Regions from separate parts of the Solibacillus sp. R5-41 genome, predicted to be linked through region 3. Evidence: riboswitches for the same ligand, from Rfam matches in the RefSeq annotation. Region 3 holds a riboswitch; each other region holds the start of a gene.

Region 1 (10,728 bases), 1.3 Mb from region 3:
TCTGGCGTACTTGTTGGTTGCTGTGCAGTAGTTGTTTGAGAATCATCATATTTTTCTTCGGTATTTGTTGTATTTGGTTGTTGATCGGGAATTGGTGCCGATGTTTCTGGAACTTCCTTCGTATCTGTATTACACGCTACAAGTAGCATAGATAATATAATTACAGAACAAAAAATAGTCATGCCTTTTTTCATCGTAATTCCTCCTTCAGTAGTTTGATTGGTTAGTCTGCATTAATTGCTTCACTTGTCTTATTAAGTTAACGGTAAAACTAAAAATAATAATAAAACAAACACGACGTGTGAGACAATTATTAATGGTAAGCTTTTTTTCCATTCATATAATGTCCCCCAGATTAACCCCCCAACCATTGCTGCCATTGCACCAGGGATAAATCCGCTAATTGCTAATGATAATGAAAACAAAAGCGTTGTAACGAAGACGGCCCACATAGGTGAGGTAAATCGTTTTAACTGTTGCTGTACATAGCCTCTCCAAAACATTTCTTCTCCCGTTGCAATAATGAAAATCAACATAAGATAATGATAAATATTTTTAGGACCGTAAACCTCTAAAAATTTTGCGATTTCAGTTGAGAAATCGGCATTTATGAAAGGTAATAGTAGAGCGCCTAATTTCACTATGCCATAAATGATTGTGCCATATCCAATACCAAACAGTAAATATTGCCATGTCGGTAGTCGATCTTCAAATTTACTTGCAACTAAAGAAAGAGCAATCCCAACTAGTAGCGTAAAGGTATATAAATACCAAAAAATTGCTTTTTCATGAAAAGTGTAAAACATCATACTGAAAATAAAAACCAGAGCCAGAAGGAGTAAAATTGTTTGTTTATGATTTTTCATTTTGAACATGACCTCCTTAAACTATCGTATCAAAAAAATACCCTTTTAGCATCTTATCGATGCTAAAAAGGGTATTTTTTATCTTCATTTTTTAATCTTGAACATTTAAAATCTTATAACGTTTATGATTTACAACTGTTTTACCTTCCATTTCTAAATCATGGAAGTTCTCCATCATTGTAATATCGACTATTACAGAGTTTTCATTCACTTTTTCTACAATTCCTTTAAGACCATCTTTAAACTCGATAATATTTCCAACTTCAGCAATTCTCATTAGCAGTCAGCTCCTTCATCGACTAATAATTAACAGTTTGCTACAAAAATGTGCTTTCGTAAAGGCTTTTTTTTAATATTTTCATAATTTGGTTGCAATTTTGTTTTAATTTTTATTGTATTGTTTGATATATTGATGTGATGGATACAAATTAAGTAATTAATCAAAGTGAGGTAATTTTTATGGATGACTTAAAAAAAATGGTGGATCAACTTCGCAATGGAGAAGTTGAAACTATTCATATTAAAAAATCGCATTATTTACAATTTCGTGAACAACTAATAAAGGATGAACAATTTAAACAATTTCGTGGAGAAGCGAAACAAGGTGGCGACGTTATTTATACGTTTTTGAAAGAGCCTAGAGCATAAAAAATGTCGAAAAAAGAAAAATGAATTTTTTGAATGAGCAATGAAAAGGAAGTATAATTGTATAGAGTAATTAATCAGATAGGGGGTAGGAAATTGGACGACGCGATATTAATAGCACTCGAAGCTAAGCGGCAGTTAATGATAAAATCAGGCATTGAAAATGGGCTGCAAAGTATAGAAACCATTAATTTAAGTAAACAAGTCGACCGTCTAATTAATGCATTTGAAGAGCAACAACAACATGAAAATACACCTAATTCTTTTAGACAATCAAATTAAATAATAAATTACACAAAAAATTAAAATAAATGTTTAAAAAATAAATTGTAGGGAATATTAATTATGAACACAGCAACATTCTCATTTCCCCCTTTAGAGTAGTAGCGTAAATCGCGGCTACTCTCTTTTTTTGTGAAAAGAAAATGTTTGCATGATATGGTTGGGAGAAGAAAGTACATGATTTTTTTATTAAAACAACCCATAAAGCCCATAATAACCTTAAGCTTAATAGCAGACATGACACACGCTTACCTTCATCTGCATAAAATGCCAAAGTGAATTAAAATAACACCATTGTTAAGGTGGATAGAGGTAAATCGGGATGAAAAAAAACCTTATACTACTTATTACTTTTTGCTCTGTTATATTGGTGGGGTGTTTTGGCTATTTAGAAAAGGAAGAAGAGCGCACTAAAATCAATGAATTCGAGCAAACGAGTGAGGAACTAAAAAAGAAAGTTGTTCATTATGAAACGGATATGGGCCCAAAAAAGAGTCAAAATGAAGCAGTTGTCGTACAGCCTGTTGTTATTAAATTACTTGATCCAAACACGTCCACAGTAATCAAAACAATTAGGCCGACTGAGCTCGGGTACGAAAAGGATTTTACAGTTTACGTCAATGAAATCGAAAAGATCGTGAAGGAATTAGCGAGAGGTTCGTCAACTACTACTGGCTATGATCAGAAAATGGTGCTTGATAAAGAAGCGGACGACGGCAAAATTATAAAGGGCAGTCCTATGGTAATTTTAAAGGAAAGTGAATTAGTGGAAAAAATTTTGGCGGCATCTAGTAAAAATGCCACTATTGCATTACCTTTATATGTGACCGAAAGTAATTATAGTGCCGCTAATATTGAAAGCTTAGATGATGTAGTTATCGCTTCGTATACAACTTATTTTAAATCTTCTAATACAGGGAGAAATAAAAACATCGAGCTGTCGGCAAATGCGATTCATAACATTATTGTCGGAAGTGGAGATTATTTTTCGTTTAACTCGAATGTAGGTCCTAGAGATGAGGCAAATGGCTATCAACCTGCACCTGAAATTATTAATAAAAAGCTTGTAATGGGCATTGGTGGGGGGATTTGCCAAACATCTTCGACACTATTTAACGCGATTGATCAACTGCATATTGCCACGCTTGAAAGACATCATCATTCATTAGATATAGGCTATGTACCAAAAGGAAGAGATGCAACGGTTTCCTATGGCACATTGGATTACCGTTTTCAAAATATAAGCGGTGTCCCTTTTATAATAAAATCGATTTATCGTAATGGCTCGCTCACAGTAGAATTAAGAACATCAGAGGATTATATGGGGATGCTAAAAAAGAATCAATAACTTGATTCAGCAGAGCTCCTCCACTCCGATATGTGGGGATGAATAGAGGAACTTAAGCTAATAAGCGCCCCATCCTGTGGCAGCGCCAGAGAGACCAACATCGTGTTGACCCAAAGCCCCCTGCGGATGTCACATATTTTTAGTGAATTTTTTTGAGCAAGCTCAAAAAAAATCTGAACAAGAGTTATCCGAGGCGTAATTGATATTAAATAAGCAATCTGGAAGGTTTTATTTGGTTAATCAAATTGAACCTTCCCATAAACCCCGCCACCACCAACTGCAAAATATAGCTGCCCCGTTCTTGCTAAATCAATTCTTTCTGCAATTTTTTGTGGTACAACTGTCGCCAATTGAAGAACCGTTACTCGGTGTAGTATGTCCATCTCAGTACCAAATGCGGCGAGTAACTTTTCTATTATTTTTGGACCGATACCCGGTATGAAATCTAATGGTACTTGATGGATGTAGGGCGGTCTTTTTCGTTCTGTCGTATGATCGGAGGACAGCTCCTGTATGCGTTTCGCCACACCTTTAATAATTTGTTTACTCCCACAATTGAGACAGAGTTTCGCCTCATCCTGTACATGACTGCCACATTTAGCGCAAACAGTTTGATGATATTTTCCGAGTAAAGGATGTAACCCATAATTAGCGCTTATAGAGCGATTATCAATATTGTGCAATGCTTTTAACAACTCAACGAAATTTGCATCTGCTAAATATAGTTTTTGATATTCTCGCGCCATTTTACCAAGGGAGTGAGCGTCAGAATTGGTGACAAATGTATAATGTTTAAGTTCTTTTATTTTACTGACCATCTCGGTATCGGAACTAAGACCAAGTTCAACCGCATCAATCATTGCCGGATCAAATACTTCCGTTAAGCTTTGTCGCACCCCTTTCCCATATAAGCTTTTAAAAGGTGTAAACACATGTGCGGGGATGAACAAACCACCGAGTGCAGCTACTTGTTGCTGCAATGTTTTTGCATCACAATAAATACGCTGCGAGCTGAGATGTATATTTTTTACATGTTGACTCATCCAATCTGAAAAAGCCTTCATAACCGTAATTGTTGGGAAGTATGCTAACACATGAATCGGACCATGACAATTCGTATCGTAAATTTCAATTTCAGTGCCTAAAATAAGTGTTGTATTTTCATACCGCAGTCCACCGTCAGCAAGTGGTACAAGAGAACCTTGTGCTATCAATTGCGCCATTTCCTCTAATACGCCCGGTGAATGACAGTCGATAATTCCAATTAAATCGAGCCCCTTTTGTGAGCTGGCTGTTTGTAAAATATTCGTCAATGTTAATGTTTTACTACCCGTAATTTTTACTGCGCGTCCATTCAATGTGCGACCAATGTGAATATGCAAATCCGCATAATAGTTTTTTAACAAATTAACTTATCGCCACCTTTCTAAATTTAAGGATGTGTCAATAAACTTTAGTTATACGATGGAAGAATTCCTGTTTTTTTAGTTATTCTAAATGAGGATTTCCAGACCTGAAATTTGACAATTTCACAATTACCATTCCCATACCTGCACGAATTTATATGGCTATCCGTCTGCCCAATTAAATATTGGAATTGTATTGCGCATTGTCAGAAGTTGAAAAAATTCTATTGATAATGCAATGGAAAGAATGGTAGCATAAAGGTAATTAAAATATTTGCAGGGGGACGCGTATGCGTTGAGAAGGTTGAAACCTGACCCTTGGAACCTGTTCAGTTAATACTGGCGTAGGGAGCAAAGTACATAGCGATTAACACATTTCGCATTTTTTTTGTACATGAGCTCTCCTTTAAGGGGAGTTTTTTGTTTTTTTCGTGTTGGCCCAAAGCTCAGGAGTAATTGTTTTTCCAAGAAAATATTTTATTAGCGGGGGGACGCATCGGCGTTGAGAAGGTTAAAACCTGACCCTTAGAACCTGTTCAGTTAATACTGGCGTAGGGAGCAATGAGTAGGACGCTTCTTTGCTATACGCATTTAGGAGCGTTTTTTTTGTTCTTAAGCCTAACACAAGGAGGAAGAAAGATGACATTTTGTGATGAGGTAAGAAAAGAAACGGATTTATACTGGGAAGGAAGCTTTGAGCATCCATTTGTGAAAGGGCTTGTTGATGGCACGCTACCAATTGAAAAATTTAAATATTATATGATGCAAGACGCGTATTATTTAAAGCATTACACAAAAGTGCTAGCGATTGCAGCTTCGAAAGCGGAGCATAATGACGACATTTCGTATTATCTTGATATGGCACAATCTATTAACGAAGGAGAGCTTGAATTACACCGAACTGTGTTTGCAGAACTTGCTGTATCCGTAGAGGAGCTAAAAGCGTTCGAGCCTGCCCCAGCTGCTTATAATTATGTGAGCCACATGTATAATGCTGCACATAATGGAGATGTTGCAGAGGCTTTTGCAGCGATGTTCCCATGTCCGTGGTTATATCAGGAAATCGGTGAAAAATATAAAGATGCAAAACCGGGCGTTAAGCTATATGAGGATTGGATTGCGATGTATAGTGCAGACGATTTTAAAGCGACAATTGAAAAACAAAAAGCGATAATGGACCGCTATGTCAAGGAACAGCCTGAAAAAAGCGCCATTTTCAAAGCACATTTCGTGAAAAGCTGTTATTACGAATGGAAGTTTTGGGAAATGCCTTGGACATTAGAAAACTGGGAAAATGAGGTTGCTCAATATGACTATGTATAATATTCATAAAAAGAAACCGCTCGTCCACTGTATAACGAATTATGTTGTCGCAAATTTTACAGCGAATGGCTTGCTAGCAATAGGGGCATCTCCTGTCATGGCAGATGATAAGGATGAAGTGGCGGAAATGGTCGCAATGGCAGATGCATTGTTAATTAATATCGGGACAATAAATTCATGGACATTTGAGGCGATGTTGATTGCAGGAAAAAAAGCGAATGAATTAAATGTTCCGACTTTACTTGATCCTGTAGGGGTTGGTGCAACCGAATTCCGAAAAAAAATCGTTCAGCAATTGCTTGAGCAAATCCGTTTTGACGCAATCCGTTGTAATGTAGGGGAACTTGCCGCAATTGCTGGTGTGCAGTGGGAATCCAAAGGTGTCGACAGTGGAGAAGGAGACATGGATACTGTTGAAGTTGCAAAGCAAGTAGCAAAAAAATGGAATACAACGGTTATTGTAACGGGAAAAACAGACATTGTAACGGATGGTCATGTAGTGGAGCAAATTGCTGGTGGCGATGTACGGATGACTCAAATTACTGGTTCAGGCTGTTTATTGAGTGCCATTTGTAGTGCAGCACTATCTGTTGAAGGGGATAAAATAACAAATTTACAGCAAGTTTTACAGCAATATAAACAAATAGCGGCAGAGGCTAGTGGTGAAGCGCAATATATGGGATCGGTACAAGTGAGCGTATTAAATGGCCTTGAAAAATATTCATTGAGGGAACAGCTATGAATATTGTGATGACGATTGCAGGCTCGGATAGTAGTGGTGGGGCAGGTATACAGGCAGATTTAAAAACCTTTCAGGAGCTTGGTGTATACGGGACGACTGTTATTACTGCTTTAACTGCACAAAATACAATAGGAGTCTCTAATATTTTTCCCACGCCGCCTGGTTTTATTCAAGCTCAAATGGAGGCTGTATTTGCAGATTTGCCTGTAACCGCTCTAAAAACGGGGATGTTATTTTCAGCTGACATTATTGAAACGGTTGCGGAAGTTTTACAGAAAATGGACGTACAGCTTGTCGTTGATCCAGTTATGATTGCAAAGGGCGGGGCTAGTTTATTACAGCGGGAAGCGGTCGAAGCACTCAAAACAAAGTTATTACCTTTAGCAACTGTGCTGACACCTAATATTCCAGAGGCAGAAGTCATTACAGGAATGACGATTACAACTCCAACTGATATACAAGTGGCAGCACAGCAAATTTTACGACAAGGTGTGCAATGCGTTGTAATGAAGGGGGGCCATTTAGAAGGTACGGAAGCGGTAGATACCGTATTTTTCCAGGATGGCTCAACATTTTCCTTAAGTAGTAAGCGTATTCATACACGGCATACACATGGAACTGGTTGTACGTTTTCTGCGGCAGTAACTGCTTTTTTAGGGAAAGGCTATGCTGTGCGGGATGCAATTATTGAGGCGAAACGATTTATTCAGGCCGCCATTGAAAATCCTTTGAACATTGGAAATGGAAATGGACCGACCAATCATTTTGCCTATAAGCAAATATCATCGAAAGGTGAGGTACAGCTTGTTGAAACGACATGAATTAGATGTATATTTTATTATGGGAACGATCAATTGCAGCGGAGACCCACTCGTTATTTTAGAGAAAGCACTACAAGCAGGTATTACGATGTTTCAGCTGCGAGAAAAGGGTGATGGTGCATTAACTGGTACAGCGCTCGTGGAATTCGCCAAAAGCTGCCAGAAGTTATGCCGTCAATACAATGTACCGTTTATTATCAATGATCATGTTGAATTGGCGTTAGAAATTGATGCGGATGGTATACATATTGGTCAAGATGATACCGAGCTGGCACAAATTCGTACGCCTTTTCCAAACAAATGGATCGGTGTATCTGTGCATTCGATGGAAGAAATGGATTTCGCTGTAAAGGATGGTGCAGATTATGTCGGGATCGGACCCATTTTTGAAACGACCTCTAAACTCGATGCGAAAGATGCAGCAGGTGTTACGTTTTTAACACTAGCGAGAGAGGCATATCCATCCTATCCGATTGTTGCAATTGGGGGTATTACAACGAAGGATGTTTACGAAGTCCGAGCGGCAGGAGCTGACGGGGTAGCAGTTATTTCAGCTATTTGTCAGAGCGACGACATAAATGCGACGGTGAAAGCAATAAAAGATAATCCAGTTGGCCAATTCTTTAATTAAAGGATCTGCTATTGCTTATTGTTATTTTTATCAAACTAAGGAACGTATTCTCTTTGTCAATGGAATACGCTCCTTAGTTTTTTTGTGGTTAGTAAGTAATAAAAGCTCCTTTTTTGGAAGGACACTACATTTAACTAGCCGTTTGTTATCTAAATAGGTCTGTTGATTAGAATTGATTAATTGTTAATTGGGTTTCCATATATTTCAAAGTACCAGTTATTTTGTTAGAATAAGACCAACATGATTTTTATTGTAGTAATAAAGCGAAATATTAGGCTATAAAATTGAGTTGAAATAAGACAAATTAAAACTGGGGGAGATAGTATGTTAAAAAAAGCTACTATAGAAGATATTACAACAGTCGCTCAGCTTGCTATGGCGTTATGGCCAGATAATGAGGTTGTCACATTGGCTGATGAGATGAAAAATATAATTGTACAGCCGGATGCGGTTATTTTCTTGGCTTTTTCTGAACATGAAGAGATTGGTTTTGCGCAGTGTCAAATACGCCATGATTATGTAGAAGGTACCGCAACAAGTCCGGTCGGTTATTTAGAAGGGGTATATGTGAAAGATGCTTATCGTCAGAAAGGGGTGGCAAGAGAATTAATCGCTACTTGTGAACAATGGGCCAAAACACAAGGCTGTAAAGAATTTGCTAGCGACTGTGAACTACATAATGAAGAAAGCCTAGCAATGCACATACGACTAGGATTTATTGAAGCGAATCGGATTATTTGTTTTACTAAAACTTTAATTTAACGAAATCACAAAATTTCACCGATCCTGTATAAAAGCAGCTACTATTGCTTTTATACAGTTTTTTTGTATTCAAAAAACGTAAAAAGTTTATCTTCGTTCAAGTTATTATACTAAGTGATGGCAAACTTGCTTTTTACAGCTTATTTGCTGCTCATGCTCGTATTCCGAGTACTAAGGTAACTACTTCTATATGGCTCCGTTTGTCATATAAATTACTTGCATCCTGTTTTTTTAGTGCTCCGGAAAATGTTCGAAATTAAATAGGTATTAATGGAGTAGCAAATATGCTGAAAGGCTTTTATTTGGATTTCCTTCGTAATAATTTATCATGTAATTTTGTGAAAATAAGGATAGTCAAAACCGAACCGATAAAAGCTAAGAACATATCCCACTGTGCATCCCATTTATCGCCTTGCATCCCTAAAAAGTCTTTCGATGATTGGCTACCTTTTGAAATTTTCGTGCTTAGCCATTCTATAATTTCATACAGCGCGGCTATCGCTAACATGAAACTGATTGTAATAGTAGATAGCCACGCACCTTTTTTTAACGGGGTAAAACTGATTAATACTTCTCTTACGACAATGGCGCCTAAACCTTTTAGAAAATGACCAAGCCGATCATAGTTGTTTCTTTTCAAATTAAATTCATCTTGTATCCAGTTAAAAAAAGGGACTTCAGAATATGTGTAATGACCACCAATAAAGGTGAAAATCGACAAAAGAGCGATAATACAATAGGAGAGAGTAGTGAATCTGAATTTATTATAAGTTGCAATGACAATAATAATTATACATACGGCTGGACTTACTTCTGCAAGCCAATCTAAATAGGCTTTAGGATTAATAAATGACCAAATGAAAACAATCACGACGATAATCAATAGCAAAACATGGATATTTTTTTGTTTTGTTGAATTCAAATGTAGTCACCTCTTTTTAAATCAGTATGGGGTGAGAAGGAATTGCTTATACAGCTTATCTTGGGCTTATAGAAAGCATGTTTCATATGTCGCAATTTATATTATTATTGTTAATTGAAAAAGAAACTACATTCCATTAACAGCTTTAACTGTTGGGAGAATGAGTTTCTTTTTTGTTTTATAAAATTTTGATGCTTAATTTTTCACCGTAATGCGATGGGACTTTCATTCCAGAACGGACGCTTTTTTTCTGTAAAGGTTACTACTAGAGTTGATTTTCCGCAGGGTGCCCCTGTTAATATGTTTGATTATCAAATCACTTTAAATCAATTACAATAGGCTCTAATTCTATTTCAATATGTCCCATACCGTACATTAAGCTTGCAATTGCAGCAGGTTTAATAATGAGCTCGGAAGCATCTTCATGAATTGCTCCAAACGAGGTGGTGCCCTCAAATGTTCGATAGTTATCGGATGTTGAGCCAGCACCGCCAGTTCCCTCCATATATTGATTACCCAGATTATCCGTAATATAGAAAATAGGTGTTACTTCTTTCCATTTTTTTAGCAAGCTTTCTTGAACTTCTTGATTATAAGAGAATACAGTTGAAACGTCTGTGTATTCAATTGATTGAAGGGTAAAGCTCACCTCTGAATTTGCAACGGTTTTATCTAGGGTCTGTAAGTTACCTGCTAAACGGTCGAGTGAAAAAGCAAATGACCAGTCACCTTCGACTTCTATATTTGTAACAGAGTTATAAAAAGCTTCAGGCTTCCATGTGACTTCGACTGTTTCAGGATAGGCATCGTTTTTAAAACGAGGTGTGAAACTAGCAAGCCCTACATAACGAGTATCACTTATTTTAGTTATTCGGTCAGTTCCACCGCTTCCACTAGCCCCTACAACATCAAACCAGTGAGGTGCACGAACATACATGGAATCGCCAAAATCATATTCCGTTTCAATTGCAAAGGATACG
Region 2 (10,728 bases), 1.6 Mb from region 3:
AAATGGGGCATGAATTTCAACTGTTGGAATGCCTTGAAAGACGTCCACCCCAAAATTTTGCTCAAATTCCTTGTTATATAATTCAAACGCATAGCCGCGCAAATGAATTAATGTATCATCTATATCAAAACCAAATTTCATATTTTCCACCTAATCCATGACGATGAAATTTTGCGCGAAGCCTTTTTCCTTTTCAACTTGCATTTCGCGTAATTTCGCCGTTTGTTGTTTTCTCATTGTTGCACATTCCTTAAAGTTGGACTGTAAAATGGTGTTCGGATCGAGTAAACTCGCGAACACGTCTGCATCCTCCATCGCTGCATTAAGACCAAACGCTCCGGTTGGTGTCATTGTATGCACCGCGTCACCGATCAATAAAACCCCATCTTTTCCCCAATTTTCACTTGTGGAGCTAAATACATCGAGCAGTACAAAATACTGCCATGATTGGATATGGGTTTGGACACTGTTTGTTAGTTGCGGGAACGCTTGCACGAGCTTGTCGATAAATGGTGCGAATGGCTGCTTTCTTAACTTCGGATAACTGCCTTTTTCGATATTCCATCCAATTTGGACATAGCCTTTTGCTTGCGTGAACAATGAAATTTGCATCCCATCGACGAGTGCCATTTTAATTGCCGGAGTCCAGTTAGCCGGTGTGGGAATACGTGCCCACAGTAAATCATAGCCGTGACTATAAATTTGCGTATCAAGCCCTGCTTTTTTGCGGATTGTTGAGTGACGTCCATCTGCGCCAACAATTAATGCTGCATCAATCGTGAGCTCTTCTCCGTCGTGCAAAGCCAAAACTTGTGTATAATGCCCGTTTGAGTCCTGAACTAAACTTTTGACAGTCGTATTGAGGAGTAAGTGAAAGTTCGGGAATTGTTCTGCTTCCTCTGTAATGACTTGTAGCAAATGGGCTTGCGGTACATGAATACCTAAGTGCCCAACAGTTGGGTCGGCTTTTATTGTTTTTATTGTTTTACCGTTATGGCAATATTCCAGAGTTTCCATGCGCAATAGTCCAAGCTTTTCCACTCGGTCAAATAGGCCATGTTTTTTCAATATGGCTTCTCCCGTTTCATTTAAATGCTCGCCACGAAATGCTTTAGCTAAAGAGTTTGTGCGCTCGACTAACAGCACAGAAAAGCCCTTTTTTACTAGTAGCAAGCTAAGGAGTGCGCCGCCTGGTCCTGCACCGACGATACAAATATCAACATCTTTATGCACGTTCATCACCCATTTGAGGGTAAGCAATGAGACAAAAATCGTCCCCTATTTTTTGCACATCTGAAAAATCAAGTTGCATTGCCGCGTCCATCGAGGTTACATCTTCACCGCGAAACGGATTAATCGAATGTTCGCCACCTAACACTTTAGGTGCTACGTAGACGATGAATTTATCAATCAAACCTGCACGAAGGAACGAGGCATTCACCGCGCCGCCCCCTTCAACTAAAATATCCGTAATGCCAACATCATAAAGCTTTGTCAGCACTTCTTCTATCTTTAAGCCGCGCTCATTTTTCCCTACGCGTACAATTTCCACGCCTAATGCGACTAAGCTTTGTGCCTTCTCTTCATGCGCTTCTAGTGAAGTGACGATGATTGTTTTCGCTTCGGTTGTATTTGCAACGTGACTTGTTAGCGGTGTTTGCAAATTCGAATCTAAAATTATACGTACGGGATTTTTACTGTTGCGATCATCTAGGCGTGTAGTCAGTTTTGGATTATCTGCGAGTACAGTCCCAACCCCGACTAAAATCGCATCCATTTCGTGTCGGAGCTCATGTACATTTTTGCGTGCAGCTTCCCCTGTAATCCATTTAGAATGACCGTTTGCTGTAGCTATTTTTCCGTCGAGCGTCATCGCAAATTTCGATACAACAAACGGACGGCTTGTAAGCATATTATGAATAAACCGTTCATTTAAACGTAGCGCTTGTTCCTCTAGCAGACCAACTTGCACTTCAATGCCGGCATCTTGCAACAATTGAATACCGCGGCCTGCAACAGATGGATTCGGATCTTTCATTGCAATAACAACTCGTACGACACCGGATTCCTTCACTAAATTTGCACAAGGCGGTGTTTTGCCATAATGTGAGCACGGCTCCAGCGTCACATAAAGAGTCGCCCCTTGCGCATGTTCACCTGCCATACGGAAAGCATGAACTTCCGCATGAGGTTCGCCCGCCTTTCTATGTAAACCCGTGCCTACAATAACCCCGTCTTTTACAATAACTGCGCCGACAAGTGGATTCGGATTCGTATTGCCGCGCGCAGTTGCTGCTAAATCTAATGCAAGCTGCATATAAGTTTGATCGTTATGCATTATGGACTTCCCCTTACCCGGTAATTTTTTGTTGAATATGACCTGATTTTTCTACTTTTGTTTGTAAATAATGACGGTTCGTTTCCGTTTCTCCACCCCATAAAGGCACATGCCCATTTGTCAGTAGTCCGTGTTCTTGTAAGGCTGCGAGTTTTTTCGGATTGTTTGTAATGAGTGTCACAGGTTTTGTTCTTAGTGAACGCAGCACTTTAATCGCATCTTCATACGACCTTGTATCATCTTCAAAGCCGAGTGCATGGTTCGCTTCTACTGTATCGAAGCCTTCTTCTTGTAATAAGTACGCGAAAGTTTTCGAAAATAGCCCAATACCACGTCCTTCATGATCAGCTAAATAGAAAATAGCGCCACAGCCATTCTCGACAATCATTTTCATCGATTCATGCAGCTGGTAGCCACAGTCACAACGCTGTGAGCCAAAAATATCGCCTGTATGACATATACTATGCATACGAATGAGCGCATTGTCTGCATTTTCAAAATCTCCATATACTAAAACTGAAGACTGTTGCCCAAATGCTAGATTCATTTCGTTTAAGGATGAAATGACTTCCTCTTTTGAGTGCGCTATGTCCACTGGTAGCCAGCTGTACCAGTTAAATGTTGCTTCAAATTCACTTTGCTTCACTGGTAATTTCACTGGGCCAACTACTGCTATATTTTGAAAGTCGTTACGCGCGACCAGATTTGTTTTATCTAGTAAAATCGAAAGTATATTTTCCATGTTGTCCATTCCCATCTTTTAGTTACTTTATGTAAGCTAGTATATTATAATAACTCCAAATCGTCAATTGAATCCGCCCGTTTTCATAGAGAAAACCTTATTACAAAGAAATATCAACGCTCGTATAAGCTTCTAGCAGCATACTTTTTGATAATGAAAAAAGCTGTGCTGAAAGTTTTAACTCTCGGCACAGCTTTTGCTTTTATTTTTATTTCAGCATAAAATGTGGTAAAAATGGAACATTAAATTCAATGCTTCATAGGTCACTATCTTTAACACCCCCTTTCTCAAAGGAGTGCCAACCGCCGTCCGCTCTATGTTTTGCTGTTAATCTAGTTTATCATATAAATTGAAATGATTATACAACTTTTGGTAATTCAGGGTTGTTTATGATTAATACAAATAAAACACGCTACCAATTTTAGTTTCAGTATTTAGTGGCGTTTTTGTTTTTATATGAGAAATGCTTATTACAGAAACGCAAAAAATTCCGTGCTTGATACCGACCCATTTGGATTAAACTTGCCGTTGTTAGCAAAAGGACTTGGGAATACTTACATTTTTTACGCTTCTAGTTCTTCATAAGTTAAATCAGTAGCATCCATAATATCTCCTTTGTATGAATGCAACATCATTTCGTCTTCCCTCCGAACTTCCGCAAGTATTTCTTATTGTAACTGTTCTAACATTTCTTTTGGCAGCTATAATGAGCTTTTCAATATTTAGTTACACCCGGTGTAATACATTTCTATAATTCATCTTCTATCAATGTTAAAAATCTGTTTTTCCATATATTTTCATAAAAATCAATTGTGTCTTCTGCAGACATAAATGGATTATTCAAAGTTGAGGTTGCTTTTTGTACCATGGAGTTTTCATAGCCCATTCCATGAGCAAATTTAATTGTAGCATCCATACAGTATTCTGTTTGAGCGCCGCAAAATTCAATGCGTTGGATATCTAATTGGTCTAAAAGTTGTTTTAAGTTCGTTTTGTAAAATCAATTTGCATGTTTTTTTCTTACAAAATAATCATGTTTTTGGACATCTAAATAGGCATGAATTGCCCAAAGTTCTTCTTCGGGTACTAATCCTTCATCACAGTGTTGAACAAAAACGATAGGTTTATGTAATTTTCGATATAAGGCGATTCGATTATTTACTTTCGTGAGTAAATTTGATAAATCAAATAGATGATCTCCGCTGTAACATACGCCATTTTGTAAATCGATAACGATTAAAACATCTGAACTAGTTTCCATTCGTTTTACCTCTTTCATTTCACAATATAGTAATTATTTTATCATTTGAGGTAGGATACTACACCTTTAATTTACATTATCGTTTAAAAAATCAAAAGAGTCAGTCATTGATTATTTGGTATAATGAGAAAAATAGGAAATTAAAAGGAGTTTTAGCTATGATTGAAATCCGAAAAGCAACGAATCGTGATGCTGAAGACATCATATTTGTGATGAGCAATGCAGAAGAATCTGGTTTTATGCTATTTGCACCTGGGGAAAGAAAGGTGACTCCTGAAAGTTTAGGCAAGCTTATTGAATTAATCAATAGTCAAACCAAATCAGGTATGTTTATTGCAACTGAAGGTGACCGCATATTAGGCTATATGATCGTCCAAAATGAAAAGCCTCAACGCATTGCACATCGAGCATATATTGTCATTGGCGTACATAGTGATAGTCGAGGAAAAGGTGTAGGTAATGCACTTTTCACTTCGGTTATTTCATGGGCAAAACAAGTGGAGCTTCATCGCCTAGAGTTAACCGTTATCGCGACGAATGAAGTAGCGGTTCATTTATATAAAAAAATGGGCTTTGAAATTGAAGGCGTTAAAAAAGACTCTTTATTTATCGACGGCCAATATGTGGATGAATATTATATGTCTCGTTTATTATAATACGAAGTAAAGCACAATCCATTTAAACAATGAATTGTGCTTTATAAGATTTTCACTCCATCAACAAGTTCAAAAGCTTTGTACGTGCTTGGAAAAATTCCTCGGTTTCTAACAGTTCCTTTGTGCGCTCTTTTGGAAACGGCACTTGGATTTCTGCTTTAATCGTTGCCGGGCGTTCCGATAGCACATAAATACGGTTTGCCAAAAAAAGCGCTTCATCAATTTGATGGGTAATAAATAAAATAGACTTTTGACGTTTTTTCCACATTTCTAATAGCCAAATGTGCATTTTATGGCGTGTAATTTCATCCAGTGCTGAAAAAGGCTCGTCTAGACAGAGCAAGCTTTGCGGACTTAATAAAGCACGTAAAAAGGATATACGCTGCTTCATGCCACCTGAAATTTCGTGTGGATAGGCGTGTAAATAATCCCCTAATCCAATACGTTCAATCCATTCAATAGCTTCATCCTTATTAACCGTGCCCGATAATTCTTGTGCAAGCAGTACGTTTTGTAACACCGTTCGCCAAGGTAATAGGCAGTGATGCTGTGGCATATAGCTAATGTGCCCACTTTCCCCATTAATGAGCGTATCATCAATGAAAATTTGACCAGAAGATGGTGGCAATATCCCGCCAACACATTGTAATAATGTACTTTTACCGCTACCAGAAGGACCAAGCAATGCCACGATTTCTCCATCTTGTACATGTAAATCAATATCTTGCAAAACTTCTTGCTGCTGAAATTGCTTATGGAGTGCTTGAATTGTTAGCATGATGTGGCTCCTCCTTTTTATAGCTATGTACAAAACGCTCTTCTATTAGGCGAATGATTCCGAAAACGCTTAAGCTTAGTACGACAATGAGTGTAATCGCAACAAACACGCGATCTGTGCGAAAGGCTGATTGTGCATATGTCATATACACGCCTAAACCTTGTTTCGCACCGAGCCATTCGGTAATGACCGCACCCATCACGCTATACGTAGCGGCAATCTTTAACCCTGAAAATAACGCTGGCATTGCAAACGGTAGCTCAAGCTTCCAAAATTGCTGCCATTTTGTCGCACCAGCCATTTGAAAATACTGTCGCAGTTCTGGTGTCGTTTGACGTAACCCATCCAACAGGGCAATCGCAATTGGGAAGAAGCATACTAACCCAATAATGACGACCTTTGGCATAAGCCCGAAGCCAAACCAAATGATTAATAGTGGCGCTAGCACAATCGTCGGGATATTTTGCGATATCAGGATTAATGGATAGCCAACTTTATGGACGATCGGCAGTAAATGCAATAAAATCCCTACGATAAAACCAATTAAACTTCCAGCTGTTAAACCGATGATTGTTAGCTTAACCGTTGCAATGACATGTGGTAAAAGTTCATCAGACGTTTGAAAAAGCTCCATTATGACTACAGATGGTGCAGGAAATAGCCAAACTGGTAAATCTAGTAGCCGCACGACAATTTCGGCAATGATGAATAAACTTAGTAAAAAGCCTATCGTAATGCGATACTTTTTCCAAAGGTTCATGAATCATATTTCCCCGTTAGCTTTTCGATTGATGCACCTTGTGGGTTATATAAAATTTTCACTTGAGAAATGACGCTAATTGCACCCAGTTCCACCATTTTTTCATTCATTTTTTCAATCAGTTGTAGAAGCTGTGTTAGCTCGCCTTCCATCGTTGTTTCTAAAGGACCTACGCGATAAACGACCCCAGACGCATCAATCATTGCAATGGCTGCATCGACATACGGGATCACATCTTCATACCGTTCTGTTTTCGGGATAATTTGAATACTTACTAAACTGTTGGCCATTTTTTATTCCTCCGGTAAAAATTGATTTGTAAATGCTTTTTCAGCATCTAATTCTTTTTCGATTAACTTATTTTCGAACATCCAATTCGCGTAGTTTTCCCATACGTCTAATGATTGGATTCCCCACTGTGACGCTTCTGCTTGGTACTGTTTCGATAACCAAATCGCACTGTTCACTACTAGTTCTTCATCTAATTCTGGTACGGCTTTTAATAGCATACTTGCCGCTTCTTCTGGCTCGTTAATCGCTAGTTCATAGCCTTTGCTTACGGCCTGCATAAATGCACGAACCGTTTCTTCTTCCTCGTCAATGTACTTTTCATTCGTAATAATTACCGGTGTATAGTAATCCAATTCTTTCGCATAATCTGTTAAATATAGCATATCAATAGCTTGCTCACGTAACTCCGCTTCAATGCCTGTCCAGCCGTAGTAAATCCATGCAAAATCAATATCTTGTTTCATCATATTAAAAAAGTCTGCAGAGCCGGCGTTAACAATGTCTACTTTCTCTACATCCCCATCTTCCATGCCCATTACCGTTTTTATAATGGCTTGTTCAACTGGTGAACCCCAGCCGCCATATGTTTTTCCTTCAAAATCTTTTGGTGTTTGAATCCCCGTTTCCTTTAATGATGCAAAACCCGATGTATTGTGCTGAATGATGGCTGCAATGGAAACGATTGGGACACCTTGCAATCGCGCCTGTGTAACGGATTCTTGGGCACTAATTCCGAACTGTGCTTTGCCTGTTGCAACAAGCTGATCTGCACCTGCATCCCCTGGTTGAATAATTTCAACATCCAGACCTGCTTCCTCAAAATACCCTTTTTCCTGGGCAACATATAAGCCCGTATGATTCGTATTTGGCGTCCAATCAAGCACCACTTGAACTTTCGTCAAATCTGAATCTTCTGTTTTAGCATCTTGTTGACAGCCTACTAATAGCAATGACATGCCAATAATACTTAACCATTTCCACATGTAAAAATCCTCCCTTTTTCGCCTAAGTATGTACAGATTCTTGCGTTTTTTTGCAAGATCTATCTTTCAAATGAAAAGGACTAATAGAAAAATGTAAAAAACGCCTGGTACATTGGGTACCAGGCGTCGAACAAGAAACAAATAGTTACAAAAATAAACTAAATAACAATCTACGTGTCAATGTTTCCTCCGCCGGTATTAACCAGTTCAGGTTCAAAGGGTAAGTCTCTCCATGGATCACTTTCTCAGCTAGCAACACTAGCACCCCTACATTTTTAGGTCTATGAACTTTTCAATGCCTATCGTAACGATATCCGACACATAGGTCAAGCTTAATATATCCAGTTTTCCGATTTTTCACTTTAAAAGCCTTTCGTAGTACCTGAATAAAGTGCGAATAATGGGTGATTTCATGTGAATTGGCACGTATTTCAACTTTTTCCCCTCACAAAAAAGCAACCTAAAAAACAGGTTGCTTTCCATCCTTTTATGCATATAATTTTTTCCTTTTAAAGGTTGGCTTGACCTCGGCAAATATAATGGCAACAAAAATTAACACACAGCCGAACAGCATACGCCCCGTTAATATTTCGCTGAGTAGCCATACCGAGAATATCGTACCGAATAAAGCTTCCGTTGATAGGATAATTGCGGATTTTGTTGGATTTGCATATTGCATCCCAATATTTTGACACACATACGCAACCGCCGTACAGAAAACCGCTAAGTAAAGAATAACGTAGATCCCTTCCGAAGAATATGTAGTTGGCACCTCACCAAGCACTAGGACTGAAGCAATACTTAAAATCGTCGCCGTATAAAATTGAACAATTGTTAAAGCAAGTGCATCCTCAGTTTTGACGAAAACATTTGTATAGAAAATGTCAAAGGCAAAGCCAACTGCACATAAAATGGACAGGAAATCGCCAAAATTGATTGTGAGCGAGTCTTGTAATGATAAAAAGCCAATTCCGACAATCGCCATTCCGGCAGCAATAAATTCAAAGCGATCAATGCGACGTTTATAAATGACATACGCAATGATTGGTACAATAATAACATTTAAAGCTGTTAAAAAAGCATTTTTCGAGGGTGTCGTGTACTCCAGCCCCATCGTTTGCAAAGCAAATGCGGCAAATAAGATGGCGCCAAGGACAGCACCCTTCCAAAGAACGCTTTTCGTAATTAATTTTAACTTTTTATAAAATATAACGCTTAAAATAATGGACGCTAATAAAAAGCGCCCAGCCATTAATTGAAAGACGGTCCAGTACTCTAGCCCAACAGCCATGCCGACGAAACCGCTCCCCCACATCACGGCCGTAATGAGCATCAAAATTTCGCCTTTATATTTCTGCATAAATATTCCTTCTCTCTATGAATTTATACGAATAGTTTAACAATAATCAATATTTAGTAAAAATGGAAGGAGAATTTACTAAAATCGAAAAAGTGTACAAAATTCAATGAAATTTACTGTTGGCGATTGGGTTTTGGATAAGGCAGGTAGCTTCAAATGTGCGCCTCCACTTGTTGTAGATGTATCTGTAGTTTTATAAAAAAGATTTAATCTAATCACTGAAAAAAACCCCAGTCATTAACTGAATTTTATTAACTCAACATACTGTTATTAATGAATAAAATATTGCTGTTTAATTCGGCAACGTTTTAATTTTACTAGGGTTCTTTAAAATTTAATTTCTACCGTTGTCCCAAAACCAAGTTCACTGTTAATCGTAAGCTCTCCATTATGTTCCTGAATAATATCTTTAGCTATGGCCATTCCAAGTCCAGATCCTTTATGTGCTTCTCCGGTACTGGTTCCTCGGTAATAGCGATCAAAAATTTTATCAAGTTCCTCATTCTTTATGCCTTTTCCATTGTCCTTTATAGTTATATGAGTTCGTTCACATTTCTCAATCATTACATCTATTATTACATTTTCATCATTATGAACAATCGCATTATAAATTAGATTATTGATCGCTCTTCGAAAAAGAATTTCATCAATCGCTACAGGTATATTCTCTTGATTTACATGAAACTCTATATGGCGATTAGAATAATGCGGATCATTTAAGATATCAATTACCATATTTCTTAATAAAGAAACAATATTAACCGTTTCTTTGTTTAATGATAATGCTTTATTTTTTAATCTTGTCGTTAAATTTAAATCATCCATTACCTCTTTTATATACAAAGACTTTTGTTCAATAATCTCAGCGTATTCCCTTATTTCTGATAAACTAAAGTTATAATCTGGATCTTTTATTAATTCAGCATATCCTTGTATGGAAGCTAATGGAGTTTTTATATCATGTGAAATATTTCCTATCCACTCTTCTCTCATCATCTCCAACTTCTTTCTTTCCTTTTCATTGGCTGTAAGTTGATTAGATAATAAATTGACATTATGAAAAACGTCTTTATAAACCCCTTTAGGCTCATAATGGACAGTATAATCTTTATTCGCCAGTCTTTTGATGCCATTAATGAGTATTTGTATAGGTTTTGTTAGACGTTTACTAAATAAGTAGCCAATTAATAAGGCGATGAAGATGTCTATAATAAGAACAATAGCGCCAACTTTTACTGCTTGAAATATGTCCTGATTATCAAACGAAATAAATAAGCGATTTACACTGGGATTCTCTATTCCAATAAAATAACTGTAATTATAGGATTCTTCCTTTTTATTACCAACAAATACAGTTGTATCCCCATTAATCTCCTGATATTTATAGTTTTGAATGATTTCTGATGGCGTATACTTTTCCTTTATACCTGTTGGCACCCTATAGCCATAGATTACCTTACCATTTTCGTCTAAAATTTGAATCCAAGCATTTTCTTCGACCAACGCTTTTTTTCCTTTTTCGGTAATAGTCACATGATTATTTGCTATATTTATGTTCT
Region 3 (10,728 bases):
TTATCGAATTTGGCGTAAATTTGGACATGATGGAGCGAGTGCTAAACGAGAATTTTATGATATTACGGGTGGCAAAAATGAACCTGCTGTCGAAAAATTTCAAGTTAAGCTTGTCCAGTCAAAGATTGAGGAGCTCATTGGTCTAACACAATCACAGTTTAATCAAATTGTCATGCTGCCACAAGGGGAGTTCCAAAAGCTATTAACTTCCGAATCAAAGCACAAGGAAGAGATTTTCCGTAAAATTTTTAAAACTGAGCGATTTACAAAGATGGTCGAGCTGTTAAAGGATAAAAAGAAGCTTGCAGAAAACATGTATGATCAGGCAAAAATGCAACAGGACCAAACAATTTATGAAATAAAAAATAGATTGCCAGAGCGTGAATCTGAGCTTTTTGCAACGATTAATGGTGATGCAATTAATATGTATCAGGTTGAAGGTGCATTAGCAGTGGAAGAGCAGCATTATGTAGCATTAGCGGCCGAGCTAAATATTCGTTATGAGGCATTGAAAAAAGATTTAAAACAACAAAATGAATTGTATGGTGAGCAGAAAATTTTAAATGAACGTATTGAAAAATTTAAGCAACGTCAAATACAATTAGCAGAATTGAAGCAGCAAGAAGCTCATTTTGAGAGCCAGGCAAAGCAAATTGAGTTGGCAATAAAAGCGAGCCAAATTACACCTTTAGAGCGTGATTATGAACGAGCTAAAACTCAATTATCACTAGCAAAAGAATCATTGGAGCGTGCAACAACTGAACAAACGAATGCCCAAGAGCTATTATCTCATGCGTCAAAAAGATATGAAGAGCAACAAAAACAGGCGCACTTAATCGAAACGTACGCTAAAACTATTTCACAATTAGAGCAGCTTTTACCCATTTACCGTTCAATGGATGACATTAAATTGGCTATCAACAAGCTAGAAGGTGAAAAGATAAAAGTAGAAAATTTATTTGATGAATTAACTGCCGAGCAGAAAAATTTAATAGAAAGGAAAACGAATCAACAAGTGCTTATTAAACAATTAGAAGACGGTATTGTTCCTTATCAGAAAACATTTGAGGAGCATGCACAACTCGTACAGAAAATACACAACATAAAAGAGGCCATTCAATTAAATAGTATAGTACAAGCATTGCAAGATGAAGTTTCTCAAAAACAAGAAGCTGCCGAAACTGCTCAGCAACAAGTAAAGCAAGTGGAGCAACAAATTCGCCATAACCAAGCAGCATTTATTGCGTCTACATTAGTTTCCGGAGAGGCTTGCCCAGTTTGTGGTAGTTTTGAACATCCAGCGGTGAATAATCAAGAAACAGCCGCAGTTGAAGAGAGTGTTGCGGAGGGATTGCGAAAAAATGCAGAACTTGCGATGCAAAAATACTATGAAGTGAAATCAAAGTTAGATATTGATTTAGGGAATTTACAATTAAAACAGAAGCAACTTGACGAGCAACAAGTGACGATTGATTCTCTATTTAAAAATGAGCAAACGACTGGCGAGTTGGCACAAGCATTGCAAAAAATGAAACAGCAGCAGGCGCAATTAGTAACAGAAAAGCATGCGAATGAAGAGTTAATGAAACAGTTAGATACGCTACAAACTCGCATTGAAAAAGGGCGTACTTATGTAACGAATGTGAATACGCAATTAGCTCAGGAGCAAGGGAAGTTTGAGCAAAGTGAAAAGTCAATGCTTCCACAATTTACAACAGTGCAACAAGTGAACGCAGCATTGCAGGTGGAGCAATTGAAACATGAAACGTTAAAAGGGGAAATCGAACGAGCTACGCAACATTTGCAGCAAGCACAATTAAATGAAAAAACTTGTGCGGCTAATTTCGAACATGCTAAAAAGCGGGAAATTGACCAGCTACAGGAGGAATCAAAGGCGAAATCGGAATATTTATTAGCGCTTGAAAATGCCGGATTTACAGATGAGGTGAGCTATAAAAAGTCGATTTTAGCGATTGAAGTGCAGCAACAAATGCGTCAAGAAATTGAGCAGTTCCGACAAAAAATGCATACCTTTGCTGTACAAATTGCGGAAGATTCTGCTCAATTAGCGGGGAAAGAACCTGTCGATTTAACGGCATGGGAGCAGCAAATTAATGAGTTGAATCATCAATTTGAGATGCTATATGCGGACTATAAACTGGCTGAATCATATATGGAGCAATGTCGATCAACGAAAGTCCGATTGCAAAAAGTAGCAACAGAAATTGAGCAATATAAAGGAAAGTTAATTCAAGTAGAGCAAATTTATGATGTTATTCGTGGTCAAAATGAAGCAAAAATTTCATTTGAACGTTTCGCACAAATTGGTTACTTAGAAAAAGTGACGCATGCGGCGAACGAGCGCTTGCGTATTTTATCGAACGGTCAATATTTCTTGAAGTCTACTGGACGTAAGGAAGGGAATGCACAAAGTGGGCTAAGCATTGATGTGTTTGACAGTAATACAGGACAAACCCGCGATGTGAAGACACTTTCGGGTGGAGAAAAATTCAATGCCTCACTTGCCCTTGCATTAGGGATGGCTGATGTCATTCAAAGTGTGCAAGGTAGTGTTCATATTGATACGATGTTTATTGATGAAGGCTTCGGTACTTTAGATGAGGAATCATTGAGAAAAGCGATTGATATTTTAATTGATTTGCAACAAACGGGGCGATTAATTGGCGTCATTTCACATGTTGCAGAATTAAAAGCGGCAATGCCAGCAATTTTACAAGTGCAAAAGCTAAAAGAAGGCCATAGTCGAACGGAAATTATCATAAAATAAAAACATAGAAAAACCATTTTGATTTCGTGCAAAATGGTTTTTCTGCATGTAGGAACTGTGGAAAGCTATCTTTTTGACATGTTTGTAGCCTTTAATTTTGACCTATTATCAATTATTTTTTTGACGATTGGATAAATAATTGGCGCAAATTTGATTGCAGTTTTTATTAATTTTTTTAGCTTCATAATGGAACGCTCCTTTAATTTCTTTCAGCGGAAGTAAAGTTAGTATACCCATTAATAAAAAGCCTATTAATATTAACGCATTACTTTGATTGCTTGTACAAAATTCCAAACAGCAATAGCACAGGTGAGAAGTAAGTACAAAATAAAGATAATTATCGTGAGTAAAATGGTACTTTCATTAAAAGAGAAAGCATTTGATACGAAAAGCGATGATGAAACGAAGATAACTAAAAATAGAATCCCCAAAACGAATGGGACTAATTGTGAAATAAATGCGCGCTTTGCATGTGAACGTATAGCGGTGTCTTTACTCACAAAAAATATTAGTAATGGCACAATGAATGGCGCAAAAAAGATACTTAAATAGCCAATTGCACTTAAACCTTTTGAATTATCCAAAACATTCAACTCCTTTACATTTTTATAAGGAACTATAACTAATGGTATTGATAATTTTACTATTATTGGATATAATTTATTAGTTCAAACAATTAAAAAGATGTAACCACAAGGGGTGCCGAATTTGTTGGCTGAGATTGTGCACGTAATGCACTGACTCTTTGAACCTGTAAGTTAACGCTTGCGTAGGGATGTGGATAGAAACCGACTAATAAACGATAGTCAGGCTCTGTCCTGATGTCGTTTTTTTCTATTCCTTCTCACTTTTTACATCGGAAAAAAAGGAGGAGATTTGATATGGACAAAAAGAAATTATTAATGATGGTGGAAATTGCAATCTTTGCTGCCATCGGGCTAGTACTAGACCAATACTCATTTAAATTATGGGCACAAGGTGGATCCATCAGCTTTGTCATGCTACCCATCGTATTAATGGCGATTCGTTGGGGCTTAGTAGCAGGTTTAGCAACAGGATTAATTATTGGGGTTTTACAAATGGTATTCGGTGCATTTATAGTACATTGGGTGCAGGCACTACTTGATTACGGCATTGCCTTTACAGCGGTAGGAGTTGCTGCTGTTGTACGTAAACCATTACTTGAAGCAACACAAGCATTAAACAAAGCGAAAATGACGACTTATATTGTCATCGGAATTTTCATCGGTGGATTTTTACGATTCGGTGCCCACCTTTTAGCAGGTGTTGTATTCTTTAAGGAATATGCTGGTGATGAAAATGTCTGGAAATATTCAATACTTTATAATGCTTCGTACATGCTACCGGCGACGATTTTAACAGCTGTTATAGCAGTATTATTATTCACATCCGCACCACGATTATTAAAAACATATAACTCGCTACAGCAGAAATCATCCGCTTCTATAGGTGGAAGTTCTACGTCAAACTGATGGAGCAATGTCAGCATGGAAACATCCTTTTAATCGAGGAGTAATTGATAAATTAAATAATTTAGGATGGAGGAGTGTCTCGAATATGGGATGCTCCTTTTATTATTATATAACTTGCACATATGAAACCTGCTTAAAATTAGAATGGAAGTTAACTAAGAATCCGCCGCCTCCCACGGTAGCGGCGCAAAATATGCTAAAGGTTCAGTGTGCCAAACTTACACAGAGGCTGGCCTTGCACAAAGCACACGGATGAGTAGTGCAGATTTGTGCAACAAAGCTGTTCGCCTCATGTGCTTAGCCAGCCTAAACGAGCACAAACTTTATTAGAATTTATAACAAAAAGCTTACATTAGCAGAAGGAATTCTTTAGTTCAGCTTTTATAGAGATGAAAAATAGCCACTCTTCAAGTTGTAGTAATTGAACCCTTACAACTTTTTTTAAGTATGATATAGTGTAGGGTAGACATTATTATGAGGAAGGAAGTTTAACATGATCGTTACAACTAAAGAAGAAGTCCAAGCGTTTAAAAAGATTGGTCGTATTTGCGCGGAAATTCGTGAGGCAATGAAGCTTGCGACAGTACCGGGTGTTACTACGAAGGAATTGGATGAAATTGCAGGGCGCATGTTTGCAGAAGCAGGAGCCATTTCAGGACCAAAAGGAGAATATGATTTCCCAGGATACACTTGTATTAGTGTCAATCATGAGGTAGCACATGGTATTCCAGGTTCAAAGAAAATCCAAGAAGGTGACATCGTTAATATTGACGTTTCAGGATCTTTAAACGGCTATTTTGCAGATACGGGGATTTCTTTCGTAGTTGGTGAAGGCTATGAGGACAAAGAAAAGTTATGTGCAGTAGCGAAGTCAGCGCTTGAGCGTGCGATGACAAAAGTAAAAGCTGGTTCAAAATTAAATCAAATTGGTAAGGCAGTAGAGCGTGAGGCGCGTGATCACGGTTTAACTGTCATTATGAACTTAACAGGCCACGGCTTAGGTAAATCTTTACATGAAGCACCAAACCATATTTTAAATTATTACGACGCTTGGGATACGACAATAATGAAAGAGGGAATGGTACTTGCTGTAGAGCCATTCATTTCAGCAAAAGCAGAGCACATTGTAGAATCAGGTGACGGCTGGACATTCGTAACACCAGATAAATCTTTAGTAGCCCAAATTGAGCATTCAATTATTGTAACAAAAGATAAACCAATTATTTTAACAATGTTAGAAGACTAATAAAAATCGTAACGGCATTTAAAGTCGTTACGATTTTTTTGCAATTTATCATTTTTTGGGAAATCACTTAAAGGTAATTGCTCATTGAAAATATTAATAATTGAAAAGCTAAAAGCATAAATTGGCAAGAAGAATAGTGACTTAACACCAAAATTTGTTCTTACAATAAATGCTCGCGTTCTCATTCCCAGGTTTTATTTCTGTCGCTACATGTTCTTTACAGGAAGGATTTGGTGAAGCGTAAAATTTTTTATTCCATCTGCACTATAGCTTAAAAAGTTAGAATGCTGCTTTAAATTGGAATGAAAATCTAATTAAAAATCCACCGCTACCCACTATATTAGAAAGTTTGTATCTGCAGAAGGTATTCTTTATTTCCTCCTTCCCAAAAAAATAAGTGCAAAATAGCACAAACGAACAAAAATTACCAAATCCAGATAATTTCAAGTAAACTAATAGTAGCTGATCTAGGAGAGGATGAAATTGATGAAGCAGTTAAAGAACTTAGATTTGTCTTTAGAAGTAGATAAAAAAATGTACAAGAAAAAGTTGAAAGTTCTACAATACGAAATGTTAAATGCGCAACAATTTTTATTTAATAATAAAATCGGATTAATTTTAGCATTTGAAGGGATGGATGCAGCGGGGAAGGGGGGCGCGATTAAACGTCTAACAGAGCGCATCGATCCTCGTGGTTTAATCGTCCACCCAATTTCGGCGCCACAGCCACATGAACTTCGTTACCATTATATGCATCGTTTCTGGCGTAAATTGCCACAGCATGGGCAAATAGCAATTTTTGACCGCTCTTGGTATGGCCGCGTATTAGTTGAACGTATTGAAAAATTTGCAGCTGAACATGAATGGAAACGTGCTTATAAAGAAATAAATAGTTTTGAAGCACAATTAACAGATGGTGATTATATCGTGATGAAATTTTGGATTCACATTGATTCAGATGAGCAGCTAAAGCGCTTCAATGATCGTGCAGAAAATCCATATAAATCATGGAAATTAACAGATGAAGATTGGCGGAACAGGGAAAAGTTCGATTTATATGGGGAAGCAGCAGATGAAATGTTTGCAAAGACCGATACAGAAAATGCGCCATGGCATTTAATTTCTGGAAATAATAAATTACATGCCCGTATTCAAGTGTTAAAAGAAGTCATTGCACATATTGAAAAAGAAGCTACACGCAGAGGTTTGCAGTTGACGAATGTATTTGAAACACAAGCGGCTGAGGAAGAAGCCGCTGCTGCTATTGAATTACCTGTAAAATCAAAGGAAGCAAAGCAACTCAAAAAAAAGAAAAAAGCTAAATAGTAATTCCCTCCTATCAATTACGCCTCGGCGTAATTGCGTCCAGATTTTTTTCGAGCATGCTCCAAAAGCTCCCCTTAAAAATCTGTGATATCCGCCGGGGGGAACCCCACTGAATTCAGTGTATATTTGGCATTTATACCCAATTAATAAGTGGGGGAATTTTGCTGGAGCACGTTAAAATGGTGAATACGTAGGTGAATTGTGATGAAAAGTTTGCTTAATTTATTTCAAAAGAAAGGTGATCCAATGGTTCGACTTGTTGGACAGCAGTGTTTATTGCGTACCTTTATTGAATCAGATGCAAAAGCACTTGCTAAATTGCTTTCAGATAATAAGTTTTTTTGGTCGATTTATGAGCCACTACATCGAGATGAATATTATACAGAGGTAACACAGTATAATAAAATTTTAGAAAGTATACAACTTTTGCAAGCGAATAGAGAGTTTTCATTCGGAATATATGATTTAAATTCACAGCAACTGATTGGTCATATTTCGCTGTATGCAATTAAACGTTTGCCGTATTCAAGTGGCTTTATCGGCTATTCGATGGATAAAGATTTTATCGGCAAAGGAATTGCGACAGAGGCAGTGAATCTGTTGTTAAGGTTTGCTTTTCAAACAATTAATCTACATCGCGTGGAGGCATATGTTTCTCCACAAAACTTAGCATCTGTCCGTGTATTAGAAAAAGCAGGCTTTATACAGGAAGGGTTGCTAAGGGAGTTACTATTTATTAATGGGAAATGGGAGGATCACTTTATGTATGCGATGCTCCAGCAGGAATATAAAAAAAAATAAAATAATGCAACCTTTGTTACTCTAATTCGTAGATTAATGAGGGTTGTTTTATTTTGGTATATTACCAAATGTTGGGGTTGGTAATGTATTGTGTAAATAAATCCGAAGTCGGGGTGGTAAATCTTAATCTTTCGGAAATTACTATTTAGGAGAAGAGGGTGACATATTTGGTACAACCAGTCGTGCAAGTGAAAAATTTGTCAAAAACGATTAAAAATAAACGCATTATTAAGGATTTGAGTATTGATTTCTTTCCTGGTCAGATTACAGGCTTGTTAGGACCAAATGGCGCGGGGAAAACGACGACGATTCGTATGATGACAGGACTCATGCATCCAACTGCCGGAGAAGTAATCATTGATGGAAAGTCATTAGCTAAAAATTACGAAACTGCCATTAATAAGGTAGGTGTAATTGTCGAAAATCCGGAAATGTATAAATTTATGAGTGGCTATAAAAACCTACAACATTTTGCGCGCATGCATGCAGGAGTGACAAAAGGACGAATTGATGAAGTGATTCGTCAAGTGGGGTTAGAAAAAAGAATTCATGAAAAAGTAAGCACGTACTCGTTAGGGATGCGTCAACGTTTAGGGTTAGCGCAGGCACTATTACATCGACCAAAGTTTTTAATTTTGGATGAACCGACAAATGGTTTAGACCCAGCAGGTATTCGTGAATTTCGAATGCATTTACGCCATATCGCACAAACAGAGGGGGTTTCCATCGTTGTTTCTAGTCACCTACTGTCTGAAATTGAGCTGATGTGTGACCGTGTTGCCATTATTCAAAATGGGGTATTAATTGACATTAAAGAAATTAATGAATCGGAATCAAGCACGTATTATATCGAAGCAGAGCCAAAAGAGAGATTAATACAATTGCTTGATGGCTATACAATAACTGCCTATGAAAATGGCTTTAATGTAGAAATTCAAAAGCAACAAATACCAGCATTATTAAAAAAGTTAGCCGTTGAAGTAGAGATTTATGCAGTTCAACCGAATAACAAAACATTAGAGGATAAATTCCTTGAAATGACAGGTGGAGGTGCAATCGATGAAATTAGTCGTTAATGAATGGGTTAAATTATGGTCGAAAAAAAGTACATGGGTCATGCTTATACTGATGTTACTTTTAGTCATTGTACCAGCAGGTGCCATGAAATATTATGATGAATCAAATGCTGAAAATTGGCAGCAAAATTCACAACAAGTGATTAATGATTTTGAGAAAATAATTGAAGAAGAAGATTTGGACGAGTCTACTGGTAGTTATTATTATGAAACGATTATGATTGAAAAATACCGTCTTGAACATAATATTGCACCTAATGGAACAACAATGGATACATTTATGAGAAGTTCGTTAGAAGTGGTGTCAATGGTTATTACAATTTTTATCGTAACTGTGGCAGCAGGAATTGTTTCAAGTGAATTTTCAACAGGTACAATAAAAATGCTGTTAACGAGACCTGTCGCTAGGTGGAAAATTTTATTATCAAAATTAGTGACGACGATTATTTTCGGGTTAACACTTTATTTATCAGCTATCATTTTGTCTGCAATCCTTGGTGCTACTTTATGGGGGACGGCGATGTCAACGCCTTTAGAAATTGTTAATGGAGAAGTAGTACAAACGGAAGTTTGGTCAAGTTATTTTGAGATATTCCTTTTATCATTTGGCAGCTTCTTTATGTCCATTTTCTTTGCTTTTTTAATTGGGACTATTTTTAAATCGAGCTCGCTTGCTATTGGTTTGACGTTATTTATTTCATTCATGAGCAATATGGTTGTCTTTTTATTAAGCCGTTATGAGTTCATCAAATATGTATGGATTACGCATGTGAATTTAAGTCAATATGCTACAGGCGCTACACCGATGATACCGGACACAACTTTATCATTAGCTCTTACAGTTAATTTTGTTTATGCGGTTATTTTCTTAGCCATTACATTTATTGTATTTAATAAACGAGATGTGACTGCTTAGTTAAGAATATTTTTTCCTTTTCCAAATATAAACCCCACCATTTTGATGTAAGATCAAAAATGGTGGGGTTGTTTTGTTGTTATGGAAACAATAATGTCATGTGTACTTTATAAGCATTGAACCATTATTTTTTTAAATATTTACTACCATCTGAAATTAAATCGAGCTTACCAGTACCTGGATCAATGACTAATCCGTGAATTGGAATACCAGTTGGCATTAATGGGTGGCTTCTTACTAAATCTACACTTTTTAATACGCTTGTCGTTACATCGCCAAAGCCGCGCAACCACTGTTCTAAATCTACACCAGAGTAATTAATGATATCAATTACTTCTTGTTTAATACCACGTTCACGCATATGGTCAAGCATTGCATTCGGATCGACTGAACTCATTCCGCAGTCATAGTGTCCAATTACATATACTTCATCAGCTTGTAATTCATAGACTGCAACAAGTAAACTTCGCATAATCCCACCGAATGGATGATTAACGATTGCCCCAGCACTTTTGACAATTTTCATATCACCATTACGTAAATTCATTGCTTTCGGTAATAATTCAACTAAACGAGTATCCATGCATGATAAAACAACAATTTTTTTATCTGGATATTTCGTAGTAATAAACGGTTCATATTGTTTTTCTGTGACAAATTTTTTATTGAATTCTAAAATATTATCTAATGAAGACATATGTTGTAAACCCCTTTCGTTACATTTATTATTTTATAATTTTATTTAGATAATTCAAACAATAAGTGCATTAAATATAGTAAACACTTTAAAAATAGGGAAAACTTATGTGGAAAATGAGCATAAAAAAACAACCGCTAAATAAGAAGCGGTTGCGAAAAATTAATGATGGTGACCATCTTTAGCTTTTTCATTTGGAGCAAAAGCGCCTGCTTTTGTATCTACTAATACAGAATCATGCGAATTTAATCCCATTCGTAAGTATTGAATGAATAAAGCTATAAATATAAGAACTACGATTGAGAATCCAAGAACTATTGTATAGTAATCAGATAATAACGGATAATGGTGATCAAACATTGTAGAAAACTCCTTTCTCTTCAAT

What was found. Region 3 has a riboswitch for thiamine pyrophosphate ahead of thiT (energy-coupled thiamine transporter ThiT). Riboswitches for the same ligand answer to the same signal wherever they lie in the genome.
Region 1: another riboswitch for thiamine pyrophosphate. It lies ahead of tenA (thiaminase II); the one in region 3 lies ahead of thiT (energy-coupled thiamine transporter ThiT).
Region 2: another riboswitch for thiamine pyrophosphate. It lies ahead of CSE16_RS10485 (ABC transporter substrate-binding protein); the one in region 3 lies ahead of thiT (energy-coupled thiamine transporter ThiT).

What each region holds. Positions count from the first base shown of each region.
Region 1 covers NZ_CP024123.1:770,896-781,623, forward strand. Annotated here, with positions in the region: gene CSE16_RS03480 (chemotaxis protein) at 1-194, opposite strand, end outside; gene CSE16_RS03485 (CPBP family intramembrane glutamic endopeptidase) at 255-866, opposite strand; gene CSE16_RS03490 (YkvS family protein) at 958-1,143, opposite strand; gene CSE16_RS03495 (hypothetical protein) at 1,326-1,514, shown strand; gene CSE16_RS03500 (aspartyl-phosphate phosphatase Spo0E family protein) at 1,608-1,793, shown strand; gene CSE16_RS03505 (VanW family protein) at 2,116-3,141, shown strand; gene CSE16_RS03510 (endonuclease Q family protein) at 3,378-4,547, opposite strand; TPP riboswitch at 4,816-4,915, shown strand; TPP riboswitch at 5,023-5,122, shown strand; gene tenA (thiaminase II) at 5,187-5,870, shown strand; gene thiM (hydroxyethylthiazole kinase) at 5,857-6,612, shown strand; gene thiD (bifunctional hydroxymethylpyrimidine kinase/phosphomethylpyrimidine kinase) at 6,609-7,433, shown strand; gene thiE (thiamine phosphate synthase) at 7,420-8,064, shown strand; gene aac(6') (aminoglycoside 6'-N-acetyltransferase) at 8,389-8,826, shown strand; gene CSE16_RS03540 (DUF2238 domain-containing protein) at 9,125-9,748, opposite strand; gene CSE16_RS03545 (DUF4179 domain-containing protein) at 10,065-10,728, opposite strand, start outside.
Region 2 covers NZ_CP024123.1:2,165,774-2,176,501, forward strand. Annotated here, with positions in the region: gene CSE16_RS10440 (5' nucleotidase, NT5C type) at 1-141, opposite strand, end outside; gene CSE16_RS10445 (FAD-dependent monooxygenase) at 151-1,233, opposite strand; gene ribD (bifunctional diaminohydroxyphosphoribosylaminopyrimidine deaminase/5-amino-6-(5-phosphoribosylamino)uracil reductase RibD) at 1,226-2,338, opposite strand; gene CSE16_RS10455 (GTP cyclohydrolase II) at 2,352-3,089, opposite strand; partial or broken gene CSE16_RS10460 (cysteine hydrolase family protein) at 3,829-4,341, opposite strand; gene CSE16_RS10465 (GNAT family N-acetyltransferase) at 4,503-4,997, shown strand; gene CSE16_RS10470 (ABC transporter ATP-binding protein) at 5,050-5,775, opposite strand; gene CSE16_RS10475 (ABC transporter permease) at 5,750-6,535, opposite strand; gene CSE16_RS10480 (thiamine-binding protein) at 6,532-6,825, opposite strand; gene CSE16_RS10485 (ABC transporter substrate-binding protein) at 6,829-7,809, opposite strand; TPP riboswitch at 7,977-8,088, opposite strand; gene CSE16_RS10490 (DMT family transporter) at 8,297-9,169, opposite strand; gene CSE16_RS10495 (sensor histidine kinase) at 9,497-10,728, opposite strand, start outside.
Region 3 covers NZ_CP024123.1:3,762,358-3,773,085, reverse strand. Annotated here, with positions in the region: gene CSE16_RS18755 (AAA family ATPase) at 1-2,788, shown strand, start outside; gene CSE16_RS22270 (hypothetical protein) at 2,854-2,973, opposite strand; gene CSE16_RS18750 (magnetosome magnetite crystal formation protein family) at 3,046-3,372, opposite strand; TPP riboswitch at 3,474-3,581, shown strand; gene thiT (energy-coupled thiamine transporter ThiT) at 3,670-4,281, shown strand; gene map (type I methionyl aminopeptidase) at 4,775-5,527, shown strand; gene CSE16_RS18730 (polyphosphate kinase) at 6,014-6,853, shown strand; gene CSE16_RS18725 (GNAT family N-acetyltransferase) at 7,100-7,654, shown strand; gene CSE16_RS18720 (ABC transporter ATP-binding protein) at 7,822-8,730, shown strand; gene CSE16_RS18715 (ABC transporter permease) at 8,714-9,646, shown strand; gene CSE16_RS18710 (beta-class carbonic anhydrase) at 9,771-10,343, opposite strand; gene CSE16_RS18705 (hypothetical protein) at 10,506-10,703, opposite strand.